DNA from 4 places in the Gordonia sp. PDNC005 genome. Region 1 is predicted to be linked to each of the others. Evidence: riboswitches for the same ligand, from Rfam matches in the RefSeq annotation. Region 1 holds a riboswitch; each other region holds the start of a gene.
The links. A riboswitch is a leader RNA that binds a small molecule or an ion and turns the genes downstream of it on or off. The one in region 1 is predicted to bind S-adenosylmethionine.
Positions count from the first base shown of each region.

Region 2: linked by a shared signal. The riboswitch ahead of JVX90_RS07695 (amino acid ABC transporter permease) and the one ahead of JVX90_RS16145 (aminotransferase class V-fold PLP-dependent enzyme) in region 1 are both predicted to bind S-adenosylmethionine.
Region 3: linked by a shared signal. The riboswitch ahead of JVX90_RS04285 (bifunctional o-acetylhomoserine/o-acetylserine sulfhydrylase) and the one ahead of JVX90_RS16145 (aminotransferase class V-fold PLP-dependent enzyme) in region 1 are both predicted to bind S-adenosylmethionine.
Region 4: linked by a shared signal. The riboswitch ahead of JVX90_RS19895 (2OG-Fe(II) oxygenase) and the one ahead of JVX90_RS16145 (aminotransferase class V-fold PLP-dependent enzyme) in region 1 are both predicted to bind S-adenosylmethionine.

Region 1 is NZ_CP070351.1:3,349,481-3,352,752, reverse strand. Features, by position in the region: gene JVX90_RS16155 (SPFH domain-containing protein) at 1-681, opposite strand, end outside; gene JVX90_RS16150 (hypothetical protein) at 713-1,489, opposite strand; SAM riboswitch class IV at 1,660-1,773, shown strand; gene JVX90_RS16145 (aminotransferase class V-fold PLP-dependent enzyme) at 1,789-3,018, shown strand; gene JVX90_RS16140 (MarR family transcriptional regulator) at 3,198-3,272, shown strand, end outside.
Region 2 is NZ_CP070351.1:1,613,863-1,617,134, forward strand. Features, by position in the region: gene JVX90_RS07685 (transporter substrate-binding domain-containing protein) at 1-59, opposite strand, end outside; gene JVX90_RS07690 (amino acid ABC transporter ATP-binding protein) at 105-866, opposite strand; gene JVX90_RS07695 (amino acid ABC transporter permease) at 863-1,846, opposite strand; SAM riboswitch class IV at 1,864-1,980, opposite strand; gene ppc (phosphoenolpyruvate carboxylase) at 2,127-3,272, shown strand, end outside.
Region 3 is NZ_CP070351.1:896,164-899,435, reverse strand. Features, by position in the region: gene JVX90_RS04290 (PE-PPE domain-containing protein) at 1-551, opposite strand, end outside; SAM riboswitch class IV at 956-1,076, shown strand; gene JVX90_RS04285 (bifunctional o-acetylhomoserine/o-acetylserine sulfhydrylase) at 1,141-2,442, shown strand; gene JVX90_RS04280 (homoserine O-acetyltransferase) at 2,468-3,272, shown strand, end outside.
Region 4 is NZ_CP070351.1:4,139,017-4,142,288, forward strand. Features, by position in the region: gene JVX90_RS19885 (AAA family ATPase) at 1-1,185, shown strand, start outside; gene JVX90_RS19890 (hypothetical protein) at 1,131-1,412, shown strand; SAM riboswitch class I at 1,530-1,622, shown strand; gene JVX90_RS19895 (2OG-Fe(II) oxygenase) at 1,778-2,602, shown strand; gene JVX90_RS19900 (tRNA-dependent cyclodipeptide synthase) at 2,602-3,272, shown strand, end outside; gene JVX90_RS19905 (MFS transporter) at 3,246-3,272, shown strand, end outside.

The DNA of each region.
Region 1 (3,272 bases):
CGCTGCGGTGATCTCATCGGGCAGTGAGATGTTCATCGTCACCGACTCGATGGCCAACCCGTACTCGTCGTCGACGCGGGTCTGCACGTACTCGCGGAGTTTGTCGCTGAGCTCCACCTGCCTGCCCTGCAGGTCGATCGCTCCGACGCCGGTCTCGAGGATCATGTCCGAGAACGCGGTGGAGATGACACGGCGCAGCAACTCGGCGATCTCGTCAGCGTTCACCTGGCTGTCGGCGCCGATCACTTCACGGAGGAAGATCGCCGGGTCGGCGATGCGGATGACACACAGTCCGTTGGCGCGGACCTGGACCATGCCGAAGTCGGGGTCGCGCAACGTGATCGGGTTGGGCGTGCCCCAGCGCAGGTCGGTGACCGGCCTGCGGTTGATGAAGTACACCTCGCTGCGGAACGGGCTGTTGAAGCCGTGCTTCCACCCCTGGATCGTGCTCATGATCGGCAGGTTCTCGGAGGTCAGCTCGTAGTGACCGGGCTCGAAGGTGTCCGCGAGCTGCCCGCGGTACACGAACACCGCCTGCTGGCCCTCGCGGACGATCAGCTGGGCGCCGTTCTTGATCTCGTTGTTGTAGCGCGGGAAGCGCCACGCGAGGGTGGAACGCGAGTCGTCGACCCATTCGATTATGTCGACGAGTTCGCCACGCATCTTGCCGATGATGCCCATGTGAAGTCTCCGTTCGCAGGTGGTGTCCAGGTCATACCGCGCGGGCGGCGGTGATCTTCTCTTCGTTGACGAGTTCGGGAAGCAGTTCGGACGCTTCGGTGCTGAGGTCGTCCGCGGAGTGCGCAAAATCGACGCCGACCACGCGGACGCAGTTCGTGTCGTCGACCCGAGTGGTTGCGCCGCGGCGTGACGCTTTCGCATGTGACGATCGGTTGTTGGAGTCCTGTGTCCATGCACCGACCTGCAGGGACTCGCCGCGCGGGCACGATCCGGATTGGGCGATGAGCGCGTGGATCTGTGTTCCGCGGCCGCCGTCGGCGAGCGACTCTCCGTCGTTGTCGATCTGTGCGGGTGTGCGGGTCTCAGATTCGGGCACGATCATCGTCACGTTCTTGTCGTCGACGGGGCCGGAGGTGAGCGTCCAGCCCTCTGGGACTTCGACGGTGAGTGCGATGCTGTTGTCGAGCATCGCGGTCTCGGTGTGCGGGCCGGTGTCTGCGTCGGACTTCCACGGCTGCCAGATGAGGAGGCCGCCCCCGACGGCGACCACCGCGAGCACGGCGGTGAGGCCGACGATCAGCCCGGTCCGAGACTTCTTCGGAAGCGGCGGGTACCCGAACTGGTTGGGCGGGCCGAATTGAGCCTGCGGGCCGAACGGCGCCGGGCCGAACTGAGGGGGCTGCTGTCCGTACCGGGGAGGTGCGTACTGATGCGGCGCCTGCGCCGACGGTCCGCCGAAGCCCGGCCGTGGGTGCGGGCCCGCTGGGCCGCCAGAGCGGCCGAAGCGCGGGTCCTGCGGATACGTCACGGGTCGGGCCTTCCATCGTGGTCGGGCGACGCCCGAAGTGTCTGCTGACGACTCTATCTGTCGACCGGGCCGCGGAGGAGTCGGCGACGAGTGAACGAATGACCCGTAGTTGAAACCACCGCGCGCGAAACCCTCGTCGGAGCGGGCGGGACAGCGGATAGTTGTCGGCAGGTCACGAGTATCAGCGTCAAGCCCCGGCTTGCTGGTCGGCAACCCTCCACCGCGGTGGGGTGCTCCGGGTGACGACCTGGCCGTGTGCACAGTGTGCACGGCAAGCGCGATTCCAAGGAGTCTTCACCATGACCGCTGTCCTCGACGCGCCCGCGTGCCGTCCTGCCTCTGTTCTCGCACTGGCCCCGGTGGTGGGCGCTGATGTCTCGGTGCCCGCTACCGGACACCCCGGGGGCGTCACATACGCCAACCTCGACTACGCCGCGTCGGCGCCTGCGCTCGCCGCGGTCGCCGACCGGCTCGCCGGTGCTCTCGCGGAGTACGCGAGCGTGCACCGCGGCGCGGGCCACCTGTCGCAGGTCACGACTGCCCGCTACGAACAGGCCCGAGCGACTGTCAAAACGTTCGTCGGCGGTCGTGCCGACGACACCGTCGTGTTCACCCGCAACACCACGGACTCGATCAACCTCGCCGCATCGATCGTGCCGGGCGACGTTGTCGTCCTCGACATCGAGCATCACGCCAACCTGCTGCCGTGGACGCGGACCGGGCGCGCCCGCATCGTCGAATCGCAGTCGACGATTGACGCGACTCTTGCAGCGCTCGAGGCCGAGCTCGCGTCGGCGCCCGCTGCGCTCCTCGCGGTGACAGCGGCGTCGAACGTGACCGGCGAAGTGCTTCCGCTCGCCCGCCTCGCGGGTGTGGCACATCGCCATGGGGCCAGGATTCTGGTCGACGCAGCACAGCTGGTCGCGCACCGAGGGGTGTCGATCGCGAGCTTCGGGATCGACTACCTCGTGTTCTCCGGCCACAAGGTGTACGCGCCGTTCGGCGCGGGCGTGCTCGTCGGGCGTCCAGACTGGCTCGACAACGCACCGCCCTATCTTGCAGGCGGGGGCGCGAGCGCCGACGTCTCGATCGACGACGTCGCATGGCACGCCGGGGCCGCGCGGCACGAAGCCGGTTCGCCGAACGTGCTCGGCGCCGTATCCATCGCCGCGGCGGCCGACGAACTGCGCCGAGTCGGCTTCGAGAACATCGGGGCCCACGACGACGTATTGATCCGCCGCCTCGACGCGGGTCTCGCCGCACTTGGGCACGTGCGTCCGCTCCGAGCGTTCGACGATGGTCTCGACCGAGTCGCCATCGCGAGTTTCACCGTCGACGGGCATACGCCTCGAGCTGTCGCCGAGCACTTGAGCAGCCGTGGTATCGGCGTTCGAGACGGGAAGTTCTGCGCGCACCCGCTCTTGGCCAAACTGGGGCACCCGACCGGTGCCGTCCGCGCCAGCTTCGGTGTGGGCACGTCCTCGGACGACGTCGATCGACTCCTGGAAGCTCTGGCTGAACTGGCCTGATCTCCGAACGCCCGCGACCCTCCCCGCTCACCGAGCGGGGAGGGTCGCGTCGTATGCGAGGTGCGTTGGCCGCGTTCACGAGGTTCGGTGGCTATCTGGTGGTTGCACACCGATAGTTGCAGAGCGCATGCTGGTGGACCTGAACTTAGTTGCGCAACGCAAGTAATTGGAGTCGAAGCATGCCCACGCCCGAACGCATCGATGAGGTGTTCCTCGCACTGGGGCGCTTCATCAGGCTGCGTGACCGAGGCATC
Region 2 (3,272 bases), 1.7 Mb from region 1:
AGGGCCGTCGTAGCCGCAGCGAAGCGGACCGAGCGGCGGCGGGAACGTGATGTGGGCATGGTGGAGCCTTTCGAGGAGGGGGGAGTAGGGGAGACGGGTGGGGTTCAGAGAACGGCCGACACGAAGGACCGGGTCCGTTCGTTGGCTGGTGAGAGGAGCACGTCGTCGGGCGGCCCGGACTCGACGATCGTCCCGTCCTCGAGGAACACGACGGTGTCGGCGACCTCTCGGGCGAAGCCCAGTTCGTGAGTGACGATCAGCATCGTCATGCCATCGGCGGCGAGGTCGCGGATCACCGACAACACCTCTCCCACGAGCTCGGGGTCGAGTGCACTGGTCGGCTCGTCGAACAGCATCAGGCTCGGCCGTTGTGCCAGGGCCCGGGCGATCGCGACGCGCTGTTGCTGACCGCCCGACAGCTGGCGCGGGTACGAGTCTTCGCGCCCGGCGAGCCCGACCCTCTCGAGCAGTTCCGAAGCATGACGCAGCGCATCGCGTCGCGACTGGCCTGCGGCGACGGGACCTTCGATGATGTTCTGGGCCACGGTTCGGTGTCCGAACAGGTTGAACTGTTGGAAGACCATTCCGATTCGCGCCCGCTGTGCTGCGATCTCGCGAGACGGACGTTCGCGGAGGCGTCCACCGACGTGCCGATATCCGATGATGTCGCCGTCGACCTCGACGAATCCCGCGTCGGGTTTCTCGATGTGATTCACGGTGCGGAGCAGTGTCGACTTGCCCGATCCCGACGGACCGAGGAGCACCGTGACTTCGCCTTCGTTGACGTCGAGGTCGATGCCCCGCAACGCCGGGTGTGCTCCGAACGATTTGGTGAGTCCACGCACGCGGACCAGCGGGCGGCTCATGCCCTGCCTCCAACGGTGCGGCTCTGAAGAGTGCCGAACAGTGGCAGGTTGTCGCGGAACGTTTGAGCGAACGACGACGGCTGCTGTCGACGACGGCCGCGGTTGTAGTGGCGTTCGACGAAGTACTGGCCGATCGACAAGATGGTCGTGAGGATGATGTACCAGACCGTCGCTACCAGGAGCAGCGGGATGACGAGGTAATTCTGCTGGTAGATGAGCTGGGTCGAGTACAAGAGATCCTCGACTGCGATCACGCTCACGATGGATGTGGCTTTCAGCAGTCCGATCAACAGGTTTCCGGTCGACGGGACGATGGCGGGCATGGCTTGCGGCAGCACGATCCGCCAGAAGATCCGACCCCGGTTCAGGCCGATCGACTGCGCAGCTTCGGTCTGGCCCTCCTCTACCGACAGCAGTCCGCCGCGAACGATCTCGGCGGAGAACGCAGCGACGTCGAGTGTCAGAGCGATGAACGCCGCGACCACCCCGGTGATGAGCGTGGCCGTGTCGAATGTGACGAAGCTCGGACCGAACGGGACGCCGATCGAGAGTTGGGGGAACAGCGACGCCAATTGGAACCAGAACAACAGCTGGACGAGGGGCGGGACAGACCTGATCAGCCAGACGTATCCGAAACTGATCGACGACAGGACCGGACTCGATGAGAGCCGCATCGCTGCCAGCAGGACGCCGAGCACGAAGCCCACGACCATGGTCGCGGCCGTCAGCCACAGGGTCAGCCAGAGGCCGTTGAGGACAGACGAACTCGCGAAGTAGTCACCGACGACGTCCCACTGGAATCGGTCGTTGGTGACGAGCGTGTGCACGAACATCGCGGTCAGCACGAGCACAACGCCGGTGCCGACCCACTGCCACGGATGGCGTGCGCCGACTACCGGCGCGGCGAGGAGATCATCGTCGCCCGGACGGCTCACGGGGCCGACCGATCCGGGAGACGACGGGGATATGACAGCAGTCACGGGGGAGTCCTTACTGGGTTTTGCGCTTACCGAAGCGCAGGGAGCGCACGGTCGGGTTCTCACCTGGAGCACCCCGCCGCAGAGTGGAGGGTTGCCGGCCAGCAAGCCAGGGCTTGTCGCTGACGCTCGTAACCGGATACGACCGTAAGCCGAGAGCGGACGAAGACGGAGACTAAGGCGCACGCTGAGTCGAATAGCTGCCGGATCCTCAGTCGCAGAGGTACATTCGCCGTGGTCTCCATTCCGTGCCGGCGAGCGGGAACGCGCGTAACTTGAGGACATGACACCCGAGCCGCATCACGATTCCGAAGCGATCGCGCGGGCGATCGCAACGCCGATGGTCGACCGGATTCGCGTCGACGACACTGGCCGATCGGCCACCGAACCACTCCGTGACGACATCCGCTTCCTCGGCGGACTGCTCGGCGAGGTGATCAGATCCCAGGCCGGAGACGACGTGTTCGACCTGGTCGAGGACTCGCGGAGGGATGCGTTCGGCATCCGCTACCAGGACGTGTCCCGCGATGAACTCGCGGAGCGGTACACCGGCAGAGACGTGTCGGAACTGATGCCGGTGGTCCGGGCGTTCACCAACTTCGCACTGTTGGCCAACCTCGCCGAAGACCTTCACCGCGAGCGACGGCGACGGATTCATCTGATCGCCGGGGACCCGCCGCAGGCATCGTCGCTCGGAGCGACGTTCGCCCGACTTGCCGCTGCCGGTCTGGAGGACGAGCGTGTGCATCGGTTGATCGCCGACGCCAACGTGGTCCCCGTGATCACCGCTCATCCGACCGAGACTCGCCGCAAGAGTGTGTTCGACGCGCAGAACCGCATCAACGAACTCATGCGAGTCCGCGGGCGGACCGAATTGACCGCCGACGAGGAGTCGACGATCACTCGGGAGATCTCCCGCCACATCCTGATGCTGTGGCAGACGGCGCTCATCAGGATGCGACGCCTGACGATCAGTGATGAGATCACCACCGGCCTCCGCTACTACGGCGCCTCCTTCTTCGACGTGATCCCGTCGTTGAACAACGACGTCAGGAGATCGCTGCAGGCGACGTTCCCCAGCGCACGACTCGACACGTCGATCATCACGATGGGCTCGTGGATCGGTGGAGACCGCGACGGCAACCCATTCGTCACCGGCGACATCGTGACCGAGGCGACATCGGCGGCCGCGGCCACCGCCATGCGGCACCACCTGGACGAGCTGACCGCCCTGCATCAAGAGCTCAGCATGTCGGTGCGCCTGATCAGTGGAGTGACCGACGAACTGACGGACCTCGGAGCGGGGTACGCGCCCGAGACCCCGGACGGCGTGGACGACGAGCCGTTCCGGTCGGCCGTGACCGCGGTCAGGTCACGGCTGCTGGCGCGGGCGGTCGTCACTCTCGGCGACGACGTCGTGGCGCCTGCC
Region 3 (3,272 bases), 1.8 Mb from region 1:
CCCGACATCGTCAACCCCGGGATGAAGCCGATGAGTGCGTTCTCGACGCCGGTGCTGTTCGGGCGGCCGACCCGGCGGGGATCGGAGTACAGCTCGCCGGACAGTCCGGCGCGTGAGATCTGATTCCCCTTCTGACGGCCGTTCGCCACGTCGGACAGGACGTCGCCTGCAACGCGGGCGCCCTGCGAGTAGCCCGACACGACGACCGGCTTGCCCGGGCAGCGCTGCTGATACTCGCTGATCGCCGACTGCGTGGCTGCCTTGCCGAGTGCGACGTCGTCGTCGTAGCTGATAGGGCCGAGCGGCCACAGGGACGTCGGGTAGTCGACGTACTGCACCTTGTAGCCGCTGTTGAGGTATCTGGCACCGACACCGGTGACGCCGCCGGTCGGGACGCCGTGCCCGTTGCGCGGCGCGTTCGTTCCGGCGACGACGATGGCGGCTCCATTGCCACAGGTGTCAGCGGACGCCGTTCCGGTTCCGAGCGGCGCGAAGGCGACAGCTGCGGTGAACGACAAGATGAGGAGAGGGAGGGAGCGCGTCTTGGTCACCAGGAGATTCTCAGGTAGCTCTGAGGATTCTGCTCAGTGAGAAGGCACTCCTGGCACAGAGTTGCCGAGACCGACACCTGGCGACATCCGCCCGTCACGAGTTTGTTGCATCGCGTTTTCCAGCGCGACGAAAGAAAGGGTTGCCTTACCTTGGTGAATGCCGAGTTCGTCAAGGAAGCGATGCGGCCGCGCGCGTATCTATGAGGTGCATCACCAACGTGTCCGGTTGGCACGGAAATGCACTCGCCGGTGGCCTCGACCACCGCGCCGCACCTGAGTCGGAGTGCTGTCGAACGGCGCGCAAATGCCCGATAACACAGGGCCGTCGCCGAGCGGAAGACTTTTGCTCCGACGGGTTGCGGCCGTACCCGCCCCTGCTGGTCGGTGATATATCCTGTGCAACAGGTCATGAGCATCAGCGACAAGCCCCGGCTGGCTGATCGGCAACCCTCCTCCGCGGTGGGGTGCTCCGGGTGATGACCTGGTCGCGGCGGACTTCGTGTTCGCCCGCGGCAAGCGCGGGTCCGACGGTCGGACCCACAAGAGCGGGCCACGGCCCGGCCGACCACGAGAAAGTGAATGACGTCCCATGTCTGACGCCACAAGCTGGAGCTTCGAGACCAACCAGATCCACGCCGGTCAGGTGGTCGACTCGACCACCAACGCCCGTGCGCTGCCGATTTACCAGACGACGTCGTACGTCTTCAACAACACCGACCACGCCGCGAATCTCTTCGCGTTGGCCGAGCCCGGCAACATCTACACCCGCATCATGAACCCGACGCAGGACGCCGTGGAGCAGCGCCTCGCGGCCCTCGGTGGCGGCGTCGCCGCGCTCCTCGTCTCGTCGGGCCAGGCGGCGACGACCTACGCGATCCAGAACATCGTCGAGAACGGCGGCCACGTCGTCTCGAGCCCCCGCATCTACGGCGGCACGTACAACCTGTTCCACTACACGCTGCCCAAGTTCGGCATCGAGGTCTCGTTCGTCGAGGACCCCGACGACCTGGAGTCCTGGAAGGCTGCCATCAAGCCGAACACGCGCGCCGTGTTTGCCGAGACCATCTCGAATCCGCACAACCAGGTCCTCGACATCGCTGGTGTCGCAGGCGTCGCGCACGACAACGGTCTGCCGCTGATCGTCGACAACACTGTCGCGACCCCGTACCTGCTGAACCCGATCGAGCACGGCGCCGACATCGTCGTCCACTCGGCCACCAAGTACATCGGCGGCCACGGCAGCGCCATCGGCGGCGTCATCATCGACGGCGGCAAGTTCGACTGGCGCGTACAGCGTGACGGCGTGGACCTGTTCCCCGGCTTCACCACACCCGACCACAGCTACGGCGGCGTTGTCATCGCCGACCTCGGCGCCCCCGCCTACGCCCTCAAGGCACGCATCCAGCTGCTGCGCGACACCGGTTCGGCCATCGCACCGTTCAACGCCTTCCTGTTGGCGCAGGGCATCGAGACCCTGAGTCTCCGCGTCGAGCGCCACGTGTCCAACGCACAGAAGGTCGCCGAGTTCCTCGAGGAGCACGAACAGGTCACCTCCGTCTCGTACGCGGGCCTGCCGTCGTCGCCGTACTACGAGCGCGCGCAGAAGCTGCTCCCCAAGGGTGCGGGCGCCGTGATCGGCTTTGAGATCGCCGGTGGCGTGGATGCGGGCAAGGCGTTCGTGAACGCGTTGACCCTGCACAGCCATGTCGCCAACATCGGCGACGTCCGCTCGCTCGTCATCCACCCCGCGTCGACCACGCACAGCCAGCTGTCTCCCGAAGAACAGCTCGCCGCGGGTGTCACGCCGGGCCTGGTCCGTCTCGCCGTCGGAATCGAGGGAATCGACGACATCCTCGCCGACCTGACTGAAGGGTTCAAGGCCGCCAAGTGATTTCGGTGAATGTGGAGGGCGCCCGGTGTCGGTGATCGTCGACCCGGCCGCCACGGCTTTCGACTCCGACTGGGCTTCCCGCCCGGACGGATCGGATGTCGCCGTGCGCATCGGCGACCTGACCCTCGATTCGGGGGCCGGGCTCGCCGATGTCACTGTCACATTCCAGAAGTGGGGTACACCCAACGCAGCCGGCGACAACATCGTCCTGGCTCTGCACGCCCTCACTGGCAACTCGCATGTCACCGGCCCCGCCGACGCTCGGTTCTCGATGACCGGCTGGTGGGACGGACTGATCGGGCCCGGCGGTGCCGTCGACACCGACGAATGGTGCGTCGTCGCACCGAACGCGATCGGTGGCTGCTACGGCTCCACCGGTCCGGGTTCCATCGCACCCGACGGTCGGGCGTGGGGCTCCCGCTTCCCGCGACTGACAGTCCGCGACCTGGTCCGCGCCGAGAGCATCGCGTTCAGCGCTGTCGGGATCACGCGCTTCGCTGTTGTAGCAGGTGGGTCCATGGGCGGTGCGCGCGCTCTCGAGTGGACTGTCACGCACTCCGACAAGATCGACGCAGCACTCATTCTCGCCGTCGGGGCCCGCGCGTCAGCCGATCAGATCGGAACCCAGACAACTCAGATCGCAGCCATCAAGGGCGACGCGGACTGGCAGGGCGGCGACTATTACGGCACCGACCGCGCTCCGACGACCGGCATGGGCGTCGCCCGCAGGGTCGCGCACCTGTCTTACCGCAGCGACCGCGAGCTCGACGAACGATTCGAGAACCTCCCACAGGGCGATGAGAATCCGCTGACCGGCGGCCGCTACGCGA
Region 4 (3,272 bases), 790 kb from region 1:
ATCCGCGGATTCCCGAGCATCACGCACTCGTTGGCCTTCCTGCCGGGGAGCGACGTGCTTGCGGTGTCCGGGGACAGTCCGACGATGACGTTGTGGAACGTCGCCGATGCCGCAGCTCCTCGAATGGAGAACTCGGGGCTGGCGGGCGTGACCGCGGGCTCGTGGTCGATGGCCGCCGATCCGAGGTCGCCCCTCATCGCCCTCGCCGGAGTCGACGGGGTGGTCCACGTGTGGAACGTCGCGTCCACGGCCTCGCCGCCCATCGTGTGGGATCTGCAACGGTCTGCCGCACGCGGTTCGATGCGCACCTTCAGTGTGGGTTTCAGCCCGCGCGGCGGTGAGCTCTCGGTCGGTCGATCGGACGGCGGAATCGACGTCTGGCGTCTCCCGACTCAGGCCACCCCCGATCGGGCGGCGGTCATCTCCGGTATCGCGCAGAGCCGCGACGGCGACGTGGTCGCGACAGTGGGAAGCGACACGCGCCTCAACGTCTGGACACGACACGACACGATGTGGCGCACGCGGGGCTCCGTCGGCACGGAACGCCGCGTGAACGACCGGCCGAGTGTCGCGATGAGCGACGACGGGAAGCTGGTCGCCACGGCCAACAACAACGGCGGATCGATCGAGCTGTGGGACATCGCGGATCCGGATCGGCCCCGGTTCGCCTCGCGGATACGGACGGACACGCGGTACACGTCCGTCATCGACTTCGTCGCGGGTCGACATGTGTTGGTCGGGGGATCGTCCGACACGGAGATCGCACTGTGGGATGTGGCCGACGCCGCCGCGCCGACGATGATCGGCGATCCCGTCGGTGGTCCGACCGACCTGATCACGGCCATCGCCGTCGACGCCTCGGGCAGTCGTGTCGCGATCACGTCCGACGACCGACACGTTTACGTGTACGACGTAGCGACCCGCAAGCGAGTGCGCTCCATCGCGGTAGGCACCGCGGCGAGCGACGTCGTGTTCGATCCGAGAAGCGGGTCGATCCGTGTCGCCGCAGACACCTTGACGCAATGGAGCCTCGACGACGGCTCGCTCATGTCGCGTATCGACGTCGACGATCCAGACCAGCTGTCGGTCATGGGGCGGGACACCCTTCTGATCGGACGAGTGCCCGCAGCGTGGTGGCCTACCGGATCGATGACGACGGCGACCTCTCCGACCGCAGGGTGGTGACCCCGGTGTTCGGCGGCTCTCGGGCGCCGACCGCGCGGTGGAGGTTCCCGGCTGTCACCGCGGAAGCGTCCGGGTTCTTCCTCACCGCCGGGGAGACCACGGGTCTGCTGTACGCCCAGTCACTCGATCCCGCCGGCGGACGCGAATGGATCTGCGCCGTCACCGCACCCCTGAACGAGCAGGAGGCCGACCGACATCGTGTCGCCGAGGGCGACGACGTCTGCTGATCCGCGCGCCGTTCGGCCCGCACTGATTAATTGGGCCTCACCTGCGGATCCGAGTCGGTGCACGCGTTGGTGCGATTGCCGCAAGTGATTGTGCCGCTTACGTTCTCACCAGCACAGAATTCATCACGAGCGGCTGAGAGACTGGCTCTTTGACGCCGCAGCAACCGGTGGGGATCGCCCACTAGGTGCTAATGCCAGAGACGATGAACGATCTCGACGTCCCCGCAGCCCGGGACTCGAGTCCGCTTGGCCGTCACCTGTCCAGGTGCAGCCGCTCGTGATCGATGCATGTGCCGTCCGCACCACACTGCGGACGACGACACACGAATCGAGTCCGGTTGCCGCCGGACAGGGGAGGGGCACAGATGACGACCACACTGAACGCGCCGCACACCAGTGGCGCCGAGCAGGAACACAACCGGGTGGCGACGACGACCGTCGCCGACTTCTCAGCAGATCACCTGCTGCGCCTGCTGAAAGGTGACGTCTACGCCGTGCGCGTGCGTGGACTCGTGACTGGAGAGGCGCTCGCCGGGCTTCGCGAACGCTTCGTCGGACGCGACGATCACGGTCCTCTCGCCACGGACCCGCAGTTCCGCCGCATCGGGCATGCGTTCTCCGAGGTCGCGCCGACCGATCAGAGCCGATACTTCGCCGACGCTGCGACACACCGGAACCGTCTGCGAGAGATCGCGGCACCGTTCCAGTACCCGTCCGACGCGGTGCGGATCCTGCTCGACGAGGCGTGGCCGACAGGGACCACACTGCTCACGTCGGAGAGTCAGAAGTTCTTCGCAGGAGTGGCGCGTTACCAGCAGGCCGGAGTCGATCTGGAACCGCACACCGACAACATCGCGCGGAACTTGCCGGACGACGACCTCGGCATCCGACGGCAGTTGTCGGTGAACGTCTACCTGGATGTTCCGGACAACGGTGGCGAGTTGGAGATCTGGGACGCCTACCCGACCGAGAACGACTACCGGGAGCTCTCGGGTGAGCGGGTGTGGGGCGTGGACCGAGCCGCAGTCGGTGAGCCGGCGCTCGTCGTCCGACCGGGAGTCGGGGAGGCGATCTTCATCGATCCGCGACGCGTGCACGCGGTTGCGCCGTCTCACGACCGACCGAGGGTGACAGTCGGGCTGTTCGTCGGTGTCCGAGGCCAGGACCAGCCGTTGGCGGTGTGGAGCTGATGACACTCGCCATCACCGCGCCGGTCGGCTCGACGTCGCACAAGGCGGCGTTCGACCTCAAGGGCGTGCAATACGAATACGAGGGCCGATCGACGATTCTGCTGGTCAGCGTCGGCGCCGACTACCACGAAGGGGAGAAGTTCGGCGCGACCGTCGACCTCCTGAACAGGAGCGGGTTCTCGCGGGTGACGGTCGCCGTCGCGGACACGCTCCAGCGCCATAACCTCGATGTCCCGCCGGGTGAGGCCTACCGGCTTTCGCGTCGCCGCGGTGATCAGTGGATCGCTCGGAACCGCCCCCTTCTGGATCTGCTCACCGCGGACGTCGACGTCCTGCGTTGGGACACCGCACTCAGCGACCCCGCGTACCCGCATGCGCTCGACGAGGTGCGGACAGCGTACGAGACGAACTCGGCCTACGCGGCGGCGATCGATTCGACGATCGACCGATTCGTCTCGCGTCGCGGGGACGACATTCCCGACGAGGAGCGAATCCGCAACGGCTGCCGCACCTACCTCCTCGAGGAGGTGCCTATCATTCAACCGCTCTGGGCGGAGCAGGGATACGACTACGTGGTGTATCCGCAGCAGATATCGACTGCGATGCAGGCGACCCGTGACCTGTTCGTCGGTGAGGGGGCCGCATGGCTGCCGCTTCGTTTCAAGAAGCG